DNA from 4 places in the Stappia sp. genome. Region 4 is predicted to be linked to each of the others. Evidence: predicted binding sites of a transcription regulator. Region 4 holds the regulator's gene; each other region holds the start of a gene.
What was found. Region 4 encodes LexA, which represses DNA repair genes until DNA is damaged. Its sites were predicted from a motif close to TGTTCNNNNTGTGTTCNG; they were not measured.
Positions count from the first base shown of each region.

Region 1 (5,055 bases), 1.1 Mb from region 4:
GCGGATGTCGGCCTCCACCATGCGCGCCGTCTCCGCGTTCTTCGGCCAGGGCATGCCGTGGGTGATGATGGTGGATTCCAGCGCGACCAGCGGGCGCCCCTGTGCGCGGGCGTCGGCCACCTCCTCGCTGAAGAGGAGCGGCGGGCCAGCGAGGGCGTTTCTGTCTGTTGTCTGGGACATGATCCGTTCCGGTGCGTGCTGTCCGGCGCGTGCGCCGGGTCCACCTATACGCAGCCGCGCCCCCGGCGTCGAGGGATTGCGAGCGCGGTTCGCGGACCGCGCGCGCTGTCGTGGGAATCAATCAATGGATGTGTTACATTCGTTATACGTTTCCAGATTGCAATTGCGTCAAGCTGCCAGTCGTTCAGGCCGTTCCGAGGAGTGGAGGAATAAACATGGTCAAGCTGCCGAATATCGTCCGTACCGTGCTGGGGGGCGTGGCCGTGGCCGTGCTGTCGGGGGGCATGCTTGCGGCCCCGGCGCCGGCGCGGGCGGAAACGCTCACCGTCGCGCTCTACCCTTACGTGCCGCGTTACGAGCAGTTCGTAACGGCCATCACCTCCGCCTGGGCGGCGGTCGAGCCGGGTGTGACGCTCGACTTCGTGCCGAAGGACCAATGGGACGGCGGATACTCCATGAACCCGCCCGACAACGTCGATGTCTTCGTCTTCGACGCGATGTTCTTCAATGACTTTCGCGCCAACGGCTTTCTGGAATCCATCGCCCCGAACGAAGTGCAGAATGCCGGCGACTTCGTCGACTATGCGCGCGAGGGCGTGCAATATCAGGGCAACTATTATGCGCTGCCGCTGCTCGGCTGCTCCAATGTGCTGTTTTACAAGGAGGACGACCAGCAACTCGCCAATGCGACGACCTTCGACGAGGTGACCGGCACGCTCAACCAATGCACCTTCACCAGCCAGATCCCGCCGGACCGGCGCGGGCTGATGCTGGACATGTCCGGCGGCACCACCAATGCCGCGCTCTATCTCGACATCGCCCATGGGCTCACCGGCACCTATCCGCTGCCGCTGCCGCCGAACGAGCAGAGCCTCAACACCGATGCGGTCGCCGATCAGCGCCAGTTGCTCGCCACCTCCAGCTTCTTCAACGCGACCGTGCCGACCGCCGGGGAATACGAGCGGGCGGAGTGGTTCAGCGAGGGCTTCGGCCGCGCGACCATCGGCTACACGGAATCCATGAGCCAGATGAGCGATGCGACGCTCTCCACCATCGCCTTCAAGGTGATGCCCTTCGGAGACGGCACCCAGCGGCCGCTCTTCTATGCCGATGTGATCGGCGTGAACACGACGACGGTGGCGCGCGGGACGCGCGACATGGCGGTGAAGCTCGCCAATGTGATGGCCAGTTCCGACACGATGGTCGCCAGCGTCGGCGCGACGGCGAGCGAGCCGCGCCCGCAGTATCTGATGGTCACCCGCACCAGCGCCTTCCAGACGCTGGGAGCCCAGTTCCCGATCTATCAGAAGATGCATGGACTGGTGACCGGCAACGATCCGCTGCTGTTCACCCTCGATGCCGACGCGCGCGACTGGCTGTCGTCGATGAAGGGCGTGATCCGCAGCGATGCGCGGGAGAATTTTCCCTGCGGTTGCGATTTCAAGGCGGCCACCGTCATTCCCGACAATTCGGCAGCCGCTGCGATCTGCGATCAGACCTGCTCGTCGCACGGGGGATGGAACGGGCAATGGACCAACGACCCGCCGGCGGCGACGGGCGGATCGGTGTGCGGTTGCAACGCCTGTCCGGTGCAGGCGACGCCGAGCCTGATCAGCGTCGGCGTGGAACGCGAGAAGCGCTGACCTTGGCGGCCCGATCTTCGCGATCCGGCGGTCGAGGCACGACAACGGGCGGGCGGCGTCAGGCCGTCCGCCCCATCGCCGTTTCGACGGCCGGCCAGGTCAGCGTCGGCGGGGCGGCCCCTTCGGCCTGCAGCGCGAGGGCGGCGGCGGCCTGGCCGGCGCGCACCGCATCGGCGAGCGGCCATCCCCTGTCGAGGCCGACGAGCGTGCCGGCGATCAGCGCGTCGCCCGCGCCGGTCACGTCGACGATGGGGCCGGAGGGCGTCGCCAGCGTGTGGATGCCGGTCGCGTCGGCGAGCGTCGCGGGCCCCGCGCCGTCGCTGATCACGCAAGCGGCAAGCCCTCCCGCGCGCAAGGCGATTGCAAGCTCCGCCGGGGGCGGCAGATCCGCATCGGCCTGACGGCGTGCACCGGGCTCCCCGCGCAGCGCGGCCACCAATGCCGCCGCTTCGCCGCGATTGCACAGAAGAAGATCGAGGCGCGGCAGCAGGGCCGCCAGACGCGGCGCCTTGGCCCGCGACACGGTGTCGGCGACCAGGCAACGGCGGCGCCTGCCGCCGCGCGCCGCCAGTTCGTTGAGCACGGGGGAGGGCAGATTGGCCTCCAGAAACCAGAGCCCCGCGTCCGCGACCGAAGGCGCGTCGGCATCGAGATCGCCGGGCCGCAGCGCATCGGTGATGGCGCTGTCGACGACGGCCGCCGCAAGCGTGCCGTCGGGGTCGTGCAGCGCGATGTAGCGGCCGGTCGGGTGTTGGTCGCTCCGCCCAATGGCCCGCGTGTCGACACCGGCCCCGGCGAGCCGCGCCAGCAGGCTGTCGCCCTCGGGATCGCGACCGACCCGGCCCACGAGCGCCGCGCTTGCGCCAAGCCGCGCGGCGGCGGTCGCCACATTGGCGGCAACCCCGCCGGGGCGCGCCGATAGCCGGGCCGGCGTCGACGTATCGCGGGCGATTTGGCGCGATCCGCGCGCCAGCGTGTCGAGATGAATGGCGCCGAAGGCGGCTATCGGCATGACGGCTGTCCTCTCACGGCGTGTCGGGCTCTCCGGGGACGCCGCCGGGCGGGCGTCGGCGCGCCGGGATCGCGCGGCTCGGGACCTTTCCTATAGCCCGGGCGCGGCCCCTGGCGCGAAGGCTGATTCTGCCCTGCGTCCGGGTCCACGACGCGACCGTGCCGTCGCGTTTCCGATCGGCGCGCCGGCGCTGCGGAGAACATATTTTGAACATACTATGAAACATATCGCGATATCAATAATTTAATCGTCGTTGCGCAATGAGAACAAATAAGGTACAAAAGCGGAGTTTGAATCGCCGGCCCTGGCATGGAATAAGGAATGCACGCAGATGGCACAGAATTCACTCCGCTTGGTCGAAGGCATTCAAATGGACAAGACGAAGGCGCTGGACGCCGCCCTTTCGCAAATCGAGCGCGCGTTCGGCAAGGGCTCCATCATGAAGATGGGGCAGGGCCAGGTCGTCGAGGTGCAGACGGTGTCCACCGGCTCGCTCGGTCTCGACATCGCGCTGGGCGTCGGCGGTCTGCCGCGCGGGCGCATCGTGGAGATCTACGGACCGGAATCCTCGGGCAAGACCACGCTGGCGCTGCACACGGTGGCGGAAGCGCAGAAGACCGGCGGCATCTGCGCCTTCATCGACGCGGAGCACGCGCTCGATCCCGTCTATGCGCGCAAGCTCGGCGTCAACATCGACGACCTGCTGATTTCGCAGCCCGATGCCGGCGAGCAGGCGCTCGAGATCGCCGACACGCTGGTGCGCTCCGGCGCCATTGACGTGCTGGTGGTCGACTCGGTCGCGGCGCTGACGCCGAAGGCGGAGCTCGAGGGCGAGATGGGCGACAGCCTGCCGGGCATGCAGGCGCGGCTGATGAGCCAGGCGCTGCGCAAGCTCACCGCCTCGATCTCGCGCTCCAAGTGCATGGTGATCTTCATCAACCAGATCCGCATGAAGATCGGCGTCATGTTCGGCTCGCCCGAGACCACGACCGGCGGCAACGCGCTCAAGTTCTACGCCTCCGTGCGTCTCGACATCCGCCGCATCGGGGCGATCAAGGACCGCGACGAGGTCGTTGGCAACCAGACCCGTGTCAAAGTGGTCAAGAACAAGCTGGCCCCGCCGTTCCGCCAGGTCGAGTTCGACATCATCTACGGCGAGGGCGTGTCGAAGATGGGCGAATTGCTCGATCTCGGCGTCAAGGGCGGGATCGTCGAGAAGTCCGGCGCCTGGTTCTCCTACAACAGCCAGCGGCTCGGGCAGGGGCGGGAGAACTCCAAGCAGTTCCTGCGCGAAAACCCCGAGATCGCCGACGAGATCGAGCTGGCCATTCGCCAGAACGCGGGCCTGATCGCCGACAAGATCACCGACGCCTTCTCCGAGGGCGATGGCGACGGCGACGCCGAATAAGGACCTTCACCGCCCGCGATCCGCATCGACGCGGACTGCGGGCGGGCGTCCGAGTGTCTGTCGCCTCAAGTCTTTCAGATGCACCGTGCTCGTGCGTCGACCTGGCGCCACAACCGGCGGGGCCGTACAGGGCGGGGCCGGGCGCCCGGTTCTCCTTCGAACAGGCCGGTGAATGCTCAAGGGGGGCGGCGGCTGCTCGTTTCGCCGCCCGCTCTTTCGACTGCTTCGCCGCACGCGTCCCGCGCTGGACTTGGGGCCGGTGCAGGGCTACAAGCGGCGAAAGATCGAAGGTTCGCGCTCGCTTCGCCTTCTCGCACGCCCGGGCGCCTGTCCGACGCCGGCCGGTCCCGACCGCGAGGAGCATGCGCCCCACGGGTGTGCGGCGGCGAGCGCCCGGCGCAGTGGATGGCAGCTTCATGAGCGGTGTAAACGAAATCCGGACGGCATTTCTCGACTATTTCGCCAAGAACGGGCATGAGGTCGTCCCCTCGGGCCCGCTGGTGCCGCGCAACGATCCCACCTTGATGTTCACCAACGCCGGCATGGTTCCCTTCAAGAACCTCTTCACCGGTCTGGAAACGCGCGACTATCGCCGCGCCGCGAGCTCCCAGAAGTGCGTGCGCGCCGGCGGCAAGCACAACGATCTCGACAATGTCGGCTACACCGCCCGGCATCACACGTTCTTCGAGATGCTCGGCAATTTCTCCTTCGGCGACTATTTCAAGGACCGGGCGATCGAGCTGGCCTGGAATCTGATCACCAAGGAGTTCGGGCTGCCGAAGGACAAGCTGCTCGTCACCGTCTACGCCGAG
Region 1 is NZ_CP157793.1:2,556,224-2,561,278, reverse strand. Features, by position in the region: gene ABL312_RS11540 (pseudouridine-5'-phosphate glycosidase) at 1-180, opposite strand, end outside; gene bcmE (thiamine pyridinylase) at 396-1,823, shown strand; gene ABL312_RS11530 (PfkB family carbohydrate kinase) at 1,882-2,835, opposite strand; gene recA (recombinase RecA) at 3,167-4,243, shown strand; gene alaS (alanine--tRNA ligase) at 4,660-5,055, shown strand, end outside.
Region 1: the regulator LexA is predicted to act here: its motif matches at 3,031-3,048, upstream of recA (recombinase RecA).

Region 2 (5,055 bases), 250 kb from region 4:
GACGGCCGCCTTCCTCGCCTATGAGACAAAGGGGCTTCTGGTCGGAGAATCGGCGGCGCCGGAGGTCGTGGACACGATCCGCAACCTCGTCGAGGCGACGCCCACGGTCAGCCGCATGAACGAGATCCGCACCCTGCACCGTGGGCCGCAGGATGTGTTGCTGGCCCTGTCCGTCGATTTCGAGGACCGCCTCACGGCCGGCGCCGTGGAGGAAGCGATCTATGCGCTGGAAGTGGCGATCAAGCGCCAGTTCCCCATCGTCCGGCGTGTCTTCATCGAGGTGCAGGCCACGCGTCATCACCGGGAAATGCTGGCGGCCGAGCGCGCCGCGCTCGATCCCGACGCCTGAGCGGCGCGCCCCATGAGACGCGCGGGGCGGGCGCGGCCCGGATCGCCGCGTCACCCGCCGAACAGAACGCCGTGCATGATGCGCCCCGGCATCAGCGTGAAGCCGCCCGCGATGAGCAGGGCGCCGACGACGAAGGCGATCATGGCGTTGCGGTGCGTCCGCACCCGGCCGCGCCGGGCGGCCAGCAACGCAAGCGGCAGCATCGCGACCACCCAGACCGACAGCAGATGGATCGGGCTCCAGGGGCCGACGACGCGGATCGTGTGGATCCAGAAGGACGAGAGCGCGACGACCAGCATCGCCAGCGCCCAGAGGTAACCGCTCGTGCGATGCACAGCCGTGCCCTTGCCCGCCAGAAGCTGAACCGGTGTCAGGACAACCGCCAGCAGCGCCGCCGCCGTATGGATCTGGATCGCCGGACCGGCGGCGAGCAGCGGTTCCAGCGTCATCCGGCTCTCCCCGCAAGCTCCGCCAGCTCATGCCAGGGCACCGGCGTCCAGACCCCGCGCGCCGCGCCGGAGGGCGACGGCAGAACGAAAAGAATTGTCTCGCCGATGCGTTCCGCCTGCAGACCATAATCGATCCGCCCGGTGGGCCGCCGGAGATACAGACCTGCGGCCCGCTTGCTGGTGAAGGCCAGAAACCGGGGGGCGACGGCGGAAATCCGGTCGCGCAAGCCCTCCGCGTCGACATGGGAGCGATCCAGCACCGCGTCGCTGCCGACATGCGCCTTGGCGATGTCGGTGAGCCCGAGCCCGTGGCGGAGAATGGCGCGATAGTCCGACGGCGCGATCCGATGCGGGGTCAGCCCGGTCTCGGCGAGCATGGGCCAGAAGCGGTTGCCGGGCCCGGCGTAATAGGCGCGCACCCTGGCCGACTTCGTCCCCGCCCCGGTGCCGCAGAACACGACGCGAAGACCCGGCGCCAAAACGTCGGGAAGGACGTCGGGAAGGACGTCGGGAAGAATATGGGACCCTGTCACCGCCTTCGCGTCAGCCACATCGCCTCCGCCTGCTTCATGGCCGCGAGCGTTTCATCGCCCGGTCACGCCGCGCGGACGGACAGCCCGCGCGGCCTCATTCAAGGCACAGCGCAAACAAGACGAGGCGCGAACGTCGGCGAGCCCGGACTTCAGAACGGGATCTCGTCGTCCATGTCGCCGCCGCCGCCGAAGCCGCCCTTCTGGCCGCCCCCCTGACCGCCGCCCTGACCGCCGCCCTGGCCACCACCCTGGCCGCCGCCATAGCCGCCCTGGTCGTAGCCGCCCTGATCGTAACCGCCAGGCCCCTGGTCGATGTAGCCGCCGCCCGAGCGGCCCTGACCGCCGCCGAAGCCGCCGCCACCGCCTTGGCCGCCACCCTCGCCGCGTCCGTCCAGCATGGTCAGCGAGGAGTTGAACCCCTGCAGCACGACCTCGGTCGAATAGCGATCCTGACCCGACTGGTCCTGCCACTTGCGGGTCTGCAACTGGCCCTCGACATAGATCTTGGAGCCCTTGCGCAGATAGTTCTCCGCGACCTTGGCCAGACCCTCGTTGAAGATCACGACCCGATGCCACTCCGTGCGCTCACGCCGCTCGCCGGTGTTGCGGTCCCGCCAGTTCTCGGACGTCGCGACGCGCAGGTTCACCACCGGCCGCCCGTCCTGCATGCGGCGGACTTCCGGATCGGCGCCCAGATTGCCGACCAGGATCACCTTGTTGACGCTTCCCGACATGCTTGTCTCCTCGTTCGTTGATCCCCCGGGGCCCCGTCGCCATGCCGCAGTCCCGTGCCCCGGTCCCGAGCCCCGGTCTCATGCCGTGGCCCCGTGCCGCGGCCGGGGTCGACGGACCCGCGCGCTGGCTGCATCGAGGCCGGGGGTGATGGCCGAAACCCCGGCGAGGATTTCAGCGTTGTATCTCGTTGTCGGCATTGCCCGCGTCCCGATGCCGGATCGCAGACCGTGGGGCACATGCCGGACACTCCGCGCACCTTAGGCCCTCCAGAGGCCCGCCGCGCGGGGGATGCATGCGAAACCGGCGCTTTTCCACAATCGCCCACCGCACGAGTCAGGATGTTCCTTATTCGTTCCATACTCCGCCGGGCAAGACAAGCGGAAATCCGCCGCCGCGCCGCCCTGCGCGGCCCGCGCAGGTCGGCGCTGTCCGTGCGCACGCGCGACTGGCGCTTGCCGAACCGCGAATGTTCTGCTTACGTTCATGAGATCGGACTCAGGCGCGGCTACGTACACGCTGGTATCGGCCCGGGCACGGCGCCCCTCCTCGCCGACCGGCGCCACGGCGCCAATCGACGCCACGGGCCGCATGTCGTAGAAGGGCCCGCACACCGCCCCGTCCTGCACGTTCACTCGCACCGCATCTGCGGGCAGTCACACTGCCCTTCTGCCACCTCTTTCTGGCACCTTTATTCAGGGACCGCCCCATGGCCAAGACCCGCACCCCGTCCTCCGCCACCGCCCTGCCCCAGCCGGGCGACGAGCGTCTGCTCAGCGTGCGCGGCGCACGGGAGCACAATCTGAAGAACGTCGACCTCGACCTGCCGCGCGACAAGCTGATCGTGATGACGGGCCTGTCGGGGTCCGGCAAGTCGTCGCTCGCCTTCGACACGATCTATGCCGAGGGCCAGCGCCGCTACGTCGAGAGCCTGTCGGCCTATGCGCGCCAGTTCCTGGAGATGATGCAGAAGCCGGACGTCGACCAGATCGACGGCCTGTCGCCGGCGATCTCCATCGAACAGAAGACCACGTCGAAGAACCCGCGCTCGACCGTCGGCACGGTGACGGAGATCTACGACTACCTGCGTCTGCTGTTCGCGCGCATCGGCGTGCCCTATTCCCCGGCGACCGGCCTGCCCATCGAGAGCCAGACGGTGAGCCAGATGGTCGACCGGGTGATGGCGCTGGAGGAAGGCACGCGGCTCTATCTGCTGGCGCCGGTCGTGCGCGGCCGCAAGGGCGAATACCGCAAGGATCTCGCCGAGCTGATGAAGAAGGGCTTCCAGCGCGTCAAGATCGACGGCGCCTTCCACGAAATCGCCGACGCGCCGGCGCTCGACAAGAAACTCAAGCACGACATCGACGTGGTGGTCGACCGCATCGTGGTGCGCGACGACATCGCCGGGCGGCTGGCCGATTCCTTCGAGACGGCGCTGGCGCTCGCCGACGGCATCGCGGTCGCGGAACTCGCGGACAAGCCGCTGCCCGAGCCGGAAGACGGCGCCGTCCTGCAGAACCGCAACGAAACCCACGAGCGGATCGTCTTTTCCGAGAAATTCGCCTGCCCGGTCTCCGGCTTCACGATCTCGGAGATCGAGCCGCGGCTGTTTTCCTTTAACAACCCCTTCGGCGCCTGCCCGACCTGCGACGGCCTCGGCACGACGCTCGCCTTCGAGCCGGATCTGGTGGTTCCCGACCAGACGCTCAGCCTGCGCAAGGGCGCGGTGCTGCCCTGGGCCAAGACCGGCTCCACCTCGCCCTATTACACCCAGACGCTGGAAGCGATCTGCCGCCACTTCAAGGCCTCGATGACAACGCCCTGGGCGGATCTGCCCGAGGAAGTGCGCAACACGATCCTGTTCGGCTCGGGCGGCGACAAGATCGAGTTCGTCTATGACGACGGCGTGCGCAGCTACCGAACCGTCAAGACCTTCGAGGGCGTCGTCGGCAACATCGAGCGGCGCTGGCGCGAGACCGATTCCGACTGGGTGCGGGACGAACTGTCGCGCTACCAGTCCGACCGGCCCTGCCCGTCCTGCGGCGGCAACCGTCTGAAACCCGAGGCGCTGGCGGTGAAGATCTCCGGCCGTCACATCGGCGACATCGCAAGGCTGTCGATCCGCGACGCGAGCGCCTGGTTCGAGACGCTGCCCGACGCGCTCACCGACAAGCAGTCGGAGATCGCGACGCGCATCCTCAAGGAAATCCGCGAGCGGCTGACCTTCCTCAACGAGGTCGGCCTCGACTATCTGTCGCTGTCGCGCAATTCCGGCACATTGTCGGGCGGCGAAAGCCAGCGCATCCGCCTCGCCTCGCAGATCGGGTCCGGCCTCACCGGCGTGCTTTACGTGCTCGACGAGCCCTCCATCGGCCTGCACCAGCGCGACAACGCCCGCCTGCTCGGCACGCTCAAGCACCTGCGAGATCTCGGCAACACGGTGATTGTCGTGGAACACGACGAGGACGCGATCCTCGCCGCCGACCACGTGGTCGACATCGGCCCCGGCGCCGGCATCCACGGCGGCGAGATCATCGCGCAGGGCACGCCGGACGACATCCTGGCCCATTCCGCCTCGCTCACCGGACAGTATCTGTCCGGCAAGATGGCGATCCCCATGCCCGCCGAGCGGCGCAAGCCGAAGAAGAGCCGCAAGCTCAAGGTCGTCGGGGCGCGCGGCAACAACCTGCAGAACGTGTCGGCGGAAATTCCGCTCGGCACCTTCACCTGCATCACCGGCGTGTCCGGCGGCGGGAAGTCGACCTTCCTCATCGACACGCTGTACAAGGCGGCCGCACGCCGCCTCAACGGCGCGCGCGACACGCCGGCCCCGCACGACCACATCGAGGGGCTGGAGCTGCTCGACAAGGTGATCGACATCGACCAGTCGCCCATCGGGCGCACGCCGCGCTCCAACCCGGCGACCTACACCGGCGCCTTCACGCCGATCCGCGACTGGTTCGCCGGCCTGCCGGAAGCCAAGGCGCGCGGC
Region 2 is NZ_CP157793.1:1,693,767-1,698,821, forward strand. Features, by position in the region: gene ABL312_RS07405 (cation diffusion facilitator family transporter) at 1-349, shown strand, start outside; gene ABL312_RS07410 (DUF2306 domain-containing protein) at 400-798, opposite strand; gene ABL312_RS07415 (mismatch-specific DNA-glycosylase) at 795-1,349, opposite strand; gene ssb (single-stranded DNA-binding protein) at 1,481-2,065, opposite strand; gene uvrA (excinuclease ABC subunit UvrA) at 2,773-5,055, shown strand, end outside.
Region 2: the regulator LexA is predicted to act here: its motif matches at 2,534-2,551, upstream of uvrA (excinuclease ABC subunit UvrA).

Region 3 (5,055 bases), 2.3 Mb from region 4:
GTCACCGTCTCCAGTGCCGGTTCGCCGCTGGTCGGCAACACCGGTTCGGGCTCGACATGAGCCTGCCCCGTCGCCAGATCCCCGGCATCGGCCGGCGCGGCCCCGGAGATCACCGGGCCGGTCGCAAGCGCCGTTCCCATGGCCGCTTCATCGGCCTGACGTTCCCCGCTCTCGCCCCGGATGTCACTCTCGCCCGCCGCAACGCCGGTTTCCGTCGAGGGACCCTCCGGGGAGGAAACCTCCGCCGACGGAGCGGACACGCCCGTCTCCGCGGTCGCGGCATCGGGCCCGATCTCGTCGCCCGCCGGCGCTTCGGTCGCGGGCATCGACGCCTGAGCGGTTTCGCTTGCCTCGGCGGCCGGCTCGGCCGCATCGGAGGGCTTGGCCTCGGCCGGAGACTGCGTATCTGCGGCAGACTGGGCATCGACCCCGACACCGTTCACCGCCGCGATCTCCGATGTCGCGACCTCGGAGCGGGGCGTCACCACGGGACGCTGGATCTCCCGCGTTTCCACGCGGTAGCCGAGCGACTTGAGCACGGCGGAAAAATCCTCGCCGGCGCAGCCGAGCAGCGACGTCATGGCCACCGTCACGGTGAAGCCGCCGCCTTCGGCGATCGCGCCTTCGGGCGGCTCGACGGAGGGGTCGAGCGGCTTCCACGCCAGCAGCGGCCGGATGAGATCGGCCAGCCGCTCCAGAATGTCGACGCGCACCGCGCGCGGACCGCACACGCGAAAGCCCACGACCTTGTAGAGCGCCTTGTCGAATTCGGGATCGACGGCCACCGACGTGCGTCCCGACGCCGACAATTGCGGCAGTTCGGTCAGCCCCGGCATGTCCGGCGACCCGTGCTTGAGGGCCCAGAGCTGCGCCAGCAGCCGGCTCGGCGCCGGCTTCAGCAAGGCCGGTACGAAGATGTGATAGGCGCCGAAGCGCACGCCGAGACGACGCAGGCCGGCGCGCATGGTCTGATCGAGCTGGCGCACGTCTTCCGAGATGTCGGCCCGCTCGACGATGCCCAGCGCCTCCACGAGACGGAAAGCCACGCCGCGCGCCAGACCCTCGAGCCCCTCGCCGGTCTCAAGATCCCGCAAGGGCTTCAGCAGCGTGTCGACATGCGCCTTTAGCCAGAGCGACAGCCGCGCCTCGACCTTCTCGCGGTCGGCCGGCTCGAGCGTGTCGTCGCACAGGACCAGAAGGCCGGGCGCCAGAACGCTCTCGCCGGCGATCAGCTTGGCGACCACCTCGCCCTGCCAGCGCAGGCTGCCGTCGTCGGCCAGCGCGAACTCCTCGTTGCCGGCGCGCGCGAGCTTGTCGGCGCGGCTGGTCAGCTCGCTGCCCAGCGCCTTTTGCGCCGCCGCGCGCAGCGCCTTGCCGTCCGGTCCGTCGGCGGCGGCATCGGGTGCGAAGCGAAAGCCCTGCAGCTGTCCGATGTGTTGTCCCTCGACGAGCACATCGCCCACGGGAGTGATTTCCGCTTCAAGCATGGCGTTCTCTCTTAGCCGTCGCATCAATACGCTGGTCCGCCGATCCACGAAACGCTGTGTGAGCCGTTCGTGCAGGGCGTCCGACAACCGGTCTTCTACGCCGCGCGTCACGCCTTGCCAATGGGCGGGATCGGCGAGCCAGTCGGCCCGATTGGCCACGAAGGTCCAGGTGCGGATATGCGCCATCCGGTTCGCCAGCGTGTCGATGTCCCCGCCGACCTTGTCGGCAAAGGCCACCTGGCGGGCGAACCAGTCCTCCGGAATGACCCCGTCGCGGGTCAGATGACCGTAGATGCCGGCCACCAGATCGGCGTGGTTGGCCGGCGCAATCTTGCGGTAGTCGGGCACCTGGCACACGTCCCACAGCAGACGCACGCGCTCCCCCGTCGACGCGACCCGGCGCACCGCCTCGTCGCGCACGGCGTGATCGAAGGCGGTCTCGTCCGCCGAGGGCGGCGCGCGGGTGAGCCCCTGTTCGCGCGGCGCCTCGTCCAGCGTGCGCCGCAGCGTCTCGATGGAGGAGAAGTCCAGCGCACGATTGCGCCACTGGAACACCTTGAGCGCATCGAACCGGTGGCTTTCCAGCGCCTCGACCAATTCCTCGTCGAACGGGTCGACGCGGCCCGTGACGCCGAAGGTGCCGTCGCGCGTGTGGCGACCGGCGCGCCCGCCGATCTGGCCGATCTCGGCCGGCGTCAGCATGCGGTACTGGTAGCCGTCGAACTTGCGGATGCCGGCGAAGGCGATGTGGTCGACATCGAGATTGAGCCCCATGCCGATGGCGTCGGTGGCGATCAGATGCTGCACGTCGCCGTTCTGAAAGAGCTCCACCTGCGCATTGCGGGTGCGCGGGCTGAGCGAGCCGAGCACCACCGCGGCACCGCCGTGCTGACGGCGGATCAGCTCGGCGATGGCATAGACTTCGGAGGAGGAAAAGGCGACGACGGCGGAGCGCGGCGGCAGCCGGGTGATCTTCTTCTGCCCGGCGTAGGAGAGCACCGACATGCGCGGGCGCGTCACGACATTGAGGCCCGGCAGCAGCCGTTCGAGCAGCGGGCGCGCGGTCGCGGAGCCGAGCAGCAAGGTCTCCAGCGTCCCGCGCATGTTGAGAATGCGGTCGGTGAAGACGTGGCCGCGCTCCAGGTCGCCGGCGAGCTGCACTTCGTCGATGGCGACGAAATCCGGCCGGAGATCGAGCGGCATCGCCTCCACCGTCGAGACCCAGTAACGGGCCTCGGAGGGCACGATCTTTTCCTCGCCGGTGACCAGCGCCACCTGGCTTGCGCCGACCCGCTCGACGATGCGGCCATAGACCTCGCGCGCCAGCAGGCGCAGCGGTAGGCCGATCACGCCCGTCTCGCGCGCGATCATGCGCTCGATCGCCAGATGGGTCTTGCCGGTGTTGGTGGGGCCGAGCACGGCCGTGACGGTGCGCGCCCGCACGGAAGGCGGGAGCTGCGTCGAGGCCGACTGGAAATCTGCGGAAGGAGCCATGATGAACGACGACGCGACGTGCGTGGCCTCTCGGCGAGGGCGATCAGGGGCAACGACAGCAACGCTGTCCGCTCATGCGGTTTCGGATGCACTCCGGCACGCGCCCGACAGGTAGCACAGACGCGGGCGCACTGTCGCGTCTTCTTTTCGCGTCTTCATTTCACACTCTCTCCTCGCATTGGCGCCCCGCATCCCTCGGCCGCGCCGGCAACGCATGCCCCCGAGGGCGCGCGACAGCGCCCGAAAACGGCCGAATCGGAACCTTTCCCGAACAAAGCCGGACCGAATCGATGACTCGGCCCGATTCCGTATTTGTTCCCCACGACATCTTGCGATGACGCCGGACCGCCTCCCAAAATCCTGAGTCCGGACAGGATCTTGCGCGCCGCCGACGGCCGAGCGGGCGCGACGGGCCCCGGCCGGCAACACCTTTCGATCCGGTAAATGCACTCGATAAAATTGCCGGAAAGGCATTTACCGAACGGCCGAAGCGCGAACGGAGCCTGTCCGAATCGCTGACTCGGGCGTGTTTCGCTTTTGTTCATGCCACATCTCGTGGTCGCGCGCGCTGGCGGCCCCAGTTGTGGCCGACCGAACCGATGCCGGACAGGCCTCGCTCATACGGCGTTAACACCTTCGTGCCGAAACGGCACAGACACCGACGCGCAACCCGCCCCGCGCTGCAACGTAGGGGCGCGGTCGCCCTTCCCTTGCGCGACGGCGACCGTTAGAAGGCGACAGGGACTGCAGCCGCCGGCGGGGGAGCCGGGGGCCATACTTCAAGGGGAGGAGCGGCTTTGGCCATTCGCAAGATTCTGGTGGCGAACCGATCCGAGATCGCGATCCGCGTGTTCCGCGCGGCGAACGAACTGGGCATGCGCACCGTCGCCGTCTACGCGGAGCAGGACAAGCTCGCGCTGCATCGTTTCAAGGCGGACGAGGCCTATCAGATCGGGCGGGGGCCGCATCTCGCCGAACCGATGGGGCCGATCGAGGCCTATCTGTCCATCGACGAGATCCTGCGCGTCGCCAGGGCGGCGGAGGTCGACGCGATCCATCCCGGCTACGGCCTGCTGTCGGAAAGCCCGGAGTTCGCCGAGGCCTGCGCCGCAGCCGGCATCGTCTTCATCGGCCCCGAACCCGAGACCATGCGCCGGCTGGGCAACAAGGTCGCGGCGCGCAATCTGGCCATCGAGGCCGGCGTGCCGGTGATGCCGGCGACCGATCCCTTGCCCGACGACATGGACACGGTGAAGCAACTCGCCGGCGAGATCGGCTATCCGGTCATGCTCAAGGCGTCCTGGGGCGGCGGCGGGCGCGGCATGCGCGTCATCGCCGACGAGGACACGCTCGTGCGCGAGGTCGACGCGGCCAAGCGCGAGGCGCGCGCCGCCTTCGGCAAGGACGAGATCTATCTGGAAAAGCTCGTCGAGCGCGCGCGCCACGTCGAGGTGCAGATCCTCGGCGACGCGCATGGCAACCTGGTGCATCTCTTCGAGCGCGACTGCTCCATCCAGCGCCGTCACCAGAAGGTCGTGGAACGCGCCCCCGCCCCCTATCTCGACGCGGACAAGCGCGCGGAAGTCTGCGACTACGGGCTCAGGATCGGCCGCACCGCCGGATATCGCGGGGCCGGAACGGTCGAGTTCCTGATGGATGCCGACACCGGCGCCTTTTATTTCATCGAGGTCAATCCGCGTATCCAGGTCGAGCACACGGTCACCGAGGAAGTGACCGGCATCGACATCGTCAAGGCGCAGATCCGCATCGCCTCCGGCGCGATGATCGGCGATCCGGGTTCCGGCGTGCCGGATCAGGACGGCGTCAAGCTGAACGGCCACGCCCTGCAATGCCGGATCACCACGGAAGATCCGGAGCAGAACTTCATCCCCGACTACGGCCGCATCACGGCCTATCGCGGCGCCACCGGCTTCGGCATCCGCCTCGACGGCGGCACGGCCTATTCCGGCGCGGTGATCACCCGCTTCTACGACCCGCTGCTGGAAAAGGTGACCGCCTGGGCGCCGACCGCCGAGGAGGCGGCGCAGCGCATGGACCGCGCCCTGCGCGAATT
Region 3 is NZ_CP157793.1:3,714,332-3,719,386, forward strand. Features, by position in the region: gene ABL312_RS16605 (helicase-related protein) at 1-2,981, opposite strand, end outside; gene pyc (pyruvate carboxylase) at 3,779-5,055, shown strand, end outside.
Region 3: the regulator LexA is predicted to act here: its motif matches at 3,238-3,255, upstream of ABL312_RS16605 (helicase-related protein).

Region 4 (5,055 bases):
AAAACGGCGCGGTGCGCGTCTTCCAGATCGCGCCCGGCGACGTGGGTCTGCCGGTGGCCCGGCCCGAGGATCTGAAGGGCGGCGAGGCCGAGGAAAACGCCGAAGCGCTCGCCGCCGTGCTCGACGGCGCGAAGTCCGCCTATCGCGACACGGTGCTGATGAATGCCGGCGCCACCCTCGTCGTCGCCGGTCACGCCGGCGATCTCGCCGAGGGCGTCGCCCAGGCGGCCCGCTCGATCGACACGGGCGCGGCGCGCGCGCGGCTCGACCGGCTGGTCGCCGTTTCCAACGCCAGGGTTCGCGAGGCCGCCGATGACTGACATTCTGGCGAAGATCGAGGCCTACAAGCGCGAGGAGATCGCCGCCGCAAAGGCCGCCGTTCCGCAGGCCGAGATCGAACGCCGCGCGGCGGCCGCCGACGCGCCGCGCGGGTTTCACGCGGCCCTTGAGGCGAAGCGCGCGGACGGTGCCTACGGGCTGATCGCCGAGATCAAGAAGGCCAGCCCCTCCAAGGGCCTGATCCGCCCGGACTTCGACCCGCCGGCGCTCGCCCGCGCCTATGAGGCCGGCGGGGCGGCCTGCCTCTCCGTGCTGACCGACACGCCGTCGTTTCAGGGCGCGCCGGAGTATCTGGCGCAGGCGCGGGCCGCGACGGCCCTGCCGGTGCTGCGCAAGGATTTCCTCTACGATCCCTATCAGGTCTTCGAGGCCCGCGCCTGGGGCGCGGATTGCATCCTGGTGATTCTCGGAGCCGTCGACGATCCATGCGCGGCCGAGCTGGAACGCACCGCCCTCGATCTCGGCATGGATGTGCTGCTGGAAGTCCACGACGCGGACGAGCTTGAGCGCGCCCTGCGCCTCTCCTCGCCGATGATCGGCATCAACAACCGCAATCTGAAGACCTTCGAGACGCGATTGGAAACCAGCGAGACGCTGGCGCCGGGCGTTCCCGAGGGGCGGATGGTCATCGGCGAGTCCGGTCTGTTCACGCCTGCCGACCTGGAGCGCATGGGCCGGGTCGGCATCACCACCTTCCTGATCGGCGAAAGCCTGATGCGCCAGGACGACGTCGCCGGCGCCACCCGGACGCTGCTGGCGCGCGGCGCGGGCAGCGCCGCCGCCGAGTAACCCGTCTGACCTTCGGAGCCGGTTCGATGACCTCGCCCAAGCTCACCCATATCGACGAGACCGGCGCGGCCAGCATGGTCGACGTCTCGACCAAGGACGTCACGACGCGGGAGGCGACCGCGCAAGGATCCGTGCGCATGCGGCCCGAAACGCTGGAGATGATCCGCTCCGGCAATGCGAAGAAGGGCGACGTGATCGCGGCCGCGCGCATCGCCGGCATCATGGCGGCCAAGCGCACCCACGATCTCATTCCCCTGTGTCACCCTCTGGCCCTGTCCAAGGTCACCGTCGATATCGTCGCGGACGACGCACTGCCGGGCCTGAGCGTTACCGCCTATGCCAAGCTCGCCGGCCAGACCGGGGTGGAGATGGAGGCACTGACCGCCTGCTCCGTCGCCTGCCTGACGATCTACGACATGGCGAAGGCCGTCGACCGGGGCATGGTCATCGAGGCCGTGCGCGTCGTCGCCAAGTCCGGCGGCAAGTCCGGCGACTGGGCGCTCGATCCCGAGACCGGGGCGCTCGCGGGCAGCCCCTCGGAGACCGCCGGCTGATGTCGCTGATCTCCGTCGACGAGGCACTGGCGCGGCTGCTCGGCGGGGTCGCGCCGCTGGAGAGCGAGCGCGTGCCGCTCGACCGCGCCAACGGCCGCATTCTGGCGGAGGATCTCGCCGCCACGCGCACGCAACCGCCCTTCCCGGCCTCCGCCATGGACGGCTACGCAGTGCGCGCCGCCGATATCGCCACGGTGCCGGCAATGCTCACCGTGATCGGCGAGGCACCGGCGGGGCATGGATTTTCCGGCACGGTCGGCCCCGGACAGGCGGTGCGCATCTTCACCGGCGCGCCGGTGCCGGAGGGCGCCGACACGATCCTCATTCAGGAAAACGCGACGCGCGAGGGCGACCGGCTGACCGCAACGGAACCGGCGGCCGCCGGCCGCTTCATCCGACCGGCCGGGCTCGATTTTTCCGCCGGCGAGGTGTTGCTGACCGCCGGCACGCGGCTTGGTTTCCGCGATCTGGCGCTTGCCGCCGCCATGAACCACGCGGACCTTCCGGTGCGCCGGCGGCCGCGCGTCGCAATTCTCGCCACGGGCGATGAACTCGTGGAACCGGGTACCGAGCCCGGTCCCGACCAGATCATCGCCTCGAATCACGCCGGCGTCGCAGCCCTTGCGGAAGATTGCGGCGCCGAGGCGCATCAGCTCGGCATCGCCCCCGACCGCAAGGAGGCGCTGGCCGGGAAGATCCGGGCCGCCGATCGGCTCGGCGCCGACATTCTCGTCACCCTCGGTGGCGCCTCGGTCGGCGATCACGACCTGGTGCAGGACGTGCTCGGCGACGAAGGCATGGATCTCGCCTTCTGGCGGATCGCCATGCGGCCGGGCAAGCCGCTGATGGCCGGTCACATCGGCAAGATGCGGGTGCTCGGCCTGCCCGGCAACCCGGTGTCGAGCCTCGTCTGTTCGCTGCTGTTCCTGCGCCCGTTGATCGGCGCGCTGCTCGGCCGCGCGCAAGATCCGCGCCGCGCGGAACAGCTGCCGCTCGCCGTCGACGTCGGCGAAAACGACCGGCGCGAGGACTATCTGCGCGCCGCGATCCGCACCGACGCACAAGGACGCGAGAGCGTCGAGCCCTTCGCGCGGCAGGATTCCTCGATGCTCGCGACCCTTGCCCGCGCCGACGCGCTTGTCGTCCGCCCGCCCCACGCCCCGGCCCTGACCGCCGGGACGCCGGTGCCGGTCCTGCGCCTGCCCGAACACTGAATTCTCCCTTCCGCGCGCCCGCCGCGTCCTGCCGCCACGACAAACGGTTGTGGAACAAGGCAAGAACGGTTAGACTATGTTCATGATTTGTCCGTAGCCTCGAGTCGAGGGCGTTTCGGGCCGGAGCGCAAGCCGGGGCACTTGGACCCGGGCCCGGCCTGCCTGCGACACAAAGGGCCGGATGACGTCTGGACGACGGCCGGTGTGCGGTGCCGCCTTGACAGTTTGTGTCGAGAGGGCCGTTTTCGGCGAGATGGCGAGTGGGGACCCCGGCGGATGCTGACGCGCAAGCAACACGAATTGCTCCTTTTCATCCACGAGCGGCTGAAGGAAACCGGCGTTCCGCCCTCCTTCGACGAGATGAAGGACGCGCTGGACCTGAAGTCCAAGTCGGGCATCCACCGCCTGATCACGGCGCTGGAGGAACGCGGCTTCATCCGCCGCCTGCCGAACCGGGCGCGCGCGCTGGAGATCGTCAAGCTGCCCGAGTCCGTCGCGCCCGGTCTTGCCGCGCCGCGCGGTCAGGGGTTCTCTCCCTCCGTCATCGAGGGCTCGCGCGGCAAGGCGGAGGCGCCGTCCCCGTCGGCCCCGCCGCCCGAGCCGCAGGGAGAGACCGTGTCCATCCCCGTGATGGGGCGAATCGCGGCCGGTGTTCCGATCGAGGCGATCCAGTCGCACAGCCACACGGTGAGCATGCCGGCGGACCTCCTGAGCAGCGGAGAACATTACGCGCTCGAAGTGCGTGGCGATTCGATGATCGACGCCGGCATTCTCGACGGCGACACGGTGGTGATCCGCAAGTCGGACAGCGCCGAGAGCGGCGAAATCGTCGTCGCCCTGATCGACGACGAGGAAGCCACGCTGAAGCGGTTGCGCAAGAAGGGCGCCTCCATCGCGCTCGAAGCGGCCAATCCGGCCTATGAAACGCGGATCTTCGGGCCCGGTCGCGTGCGCATCCAGGGCAAGCTGGTGTCCCTGTTCCGCCGCTACTGAGGGTCACTGCGACAGGGTGCGGCCCGACCCGAACGCCGCCTCGGTCGGGTCCGGCGACCGAGGGACGTCAGAACATGTCTGCCCGGGCCGGTGAAGCGGGGCTGATGTGCGGCGTCCCTGCACGGGCCGGCGACTTGAGCCCGGGTGCCTGCGCCAGGGTTCCTGCGGTCGAGTGGCTGAGTTCGAGTGGCTGGGTTGGGGTGCCTGGGTTGGGGTGTTTGGGGTCGGATACCTTAGCCCGGTTACCTGAACTCCGTGCGCGGCACAGAACGCCAGGGGCGCCAGCCGGCGTAGCTCGGGCGCACGCGGATCGTCGGGACGCCGGGCGCCGGTGCACGCTCTTCCGTCGTGGGCGGCGGATCGGAGACCGGCGGCGCGCGGGAGGCATGCGCTGTGCCAGCGTTTGCGCCGACAGCCACCTCGGTGGCGTTTCGCCTTTCTAAGGCCGCGTCTCCCTCATCCGGCTTTCGCTCAACCAGTATTCGCGCGGCCCCTCCTCTCTCAGGAACTTCTCCGTCCAGTGGCTCTCCATCGGCCAACTCTCCCTTGGGCGTCTCCGGCTGTGTCTCGGCGACCGTCATGAGGATTCCTTCGTCGCGAACCGCCGGGGAAAGACCGATCCGCTCCCCGGGCGGAGCGATCTCGGCGCCCGGACGCTCGGGCTGCCGAGCCGGCAATGTGTCCGCCTCATTCGAGGGAAACGAAGGATGCGACGCGCCGATGTCGGAACCGCCCGCGCGCAATGTCTCAGCCGCCGGCTCGGGTGGCCCGAGGTAGAGGGCAACGGTGCCCGTGCGCGCGAGCCGGGTCGCGTCGAACACCGCGCGCGCGGCGCAGTTCGCGGGTGCCCGCAGTTCGCTGACGATGATGTCGGCCCGCCGGCAATCCTCCGCGAAGGCGGAGGCCTCGCGCACCAGCGAGATCACCAGCGGCCGCACGGTCTCGCGCGGGCGCCGGGCATGCGGCGGGGTGTCGTCGTCTGCGCCGCCGTCTGCGGTGTCACCGGCCCGCCCGCCGTCGCCGCCCCCCGGAATTTGACCCGCGCCGTCGCTTGGGTAGGCGAGGATCACGCAGGCCGTGTCGTCGCAGCGGCGCGTGCGCGCCGACATGCCGCGGTCGCGCAGGCTCTCGCCGTCGACCCCGTCGGCGCGCAGCCACATCTCGCT
Region 4 is NZ_CP157793.1:1,446,517-1,451,571, reverse strand. Features, by position in the region: gene trpD (anthranilate phosphoribosyltransferase) at 1-320, shown strand, start outside; gene trpC (indole-3-glycerol phosphate synthase TrpC) at 313-1,128, shown strand; gene moaC (cyclic pyranopterin monophosphate synthase MoaC) at 1,155-1,682, shown strand; gene glp (gephyrin-like molybdotransferase Glp) at 1,682-2,896, shown strand; gene lexA (transcriptional repressor LexA) at 3,173-3,889, shown strand; gene ABL312_RS06275 (ComEC/Rec2 family competence protein) at 4,132-5,055, opposite strand, start outside.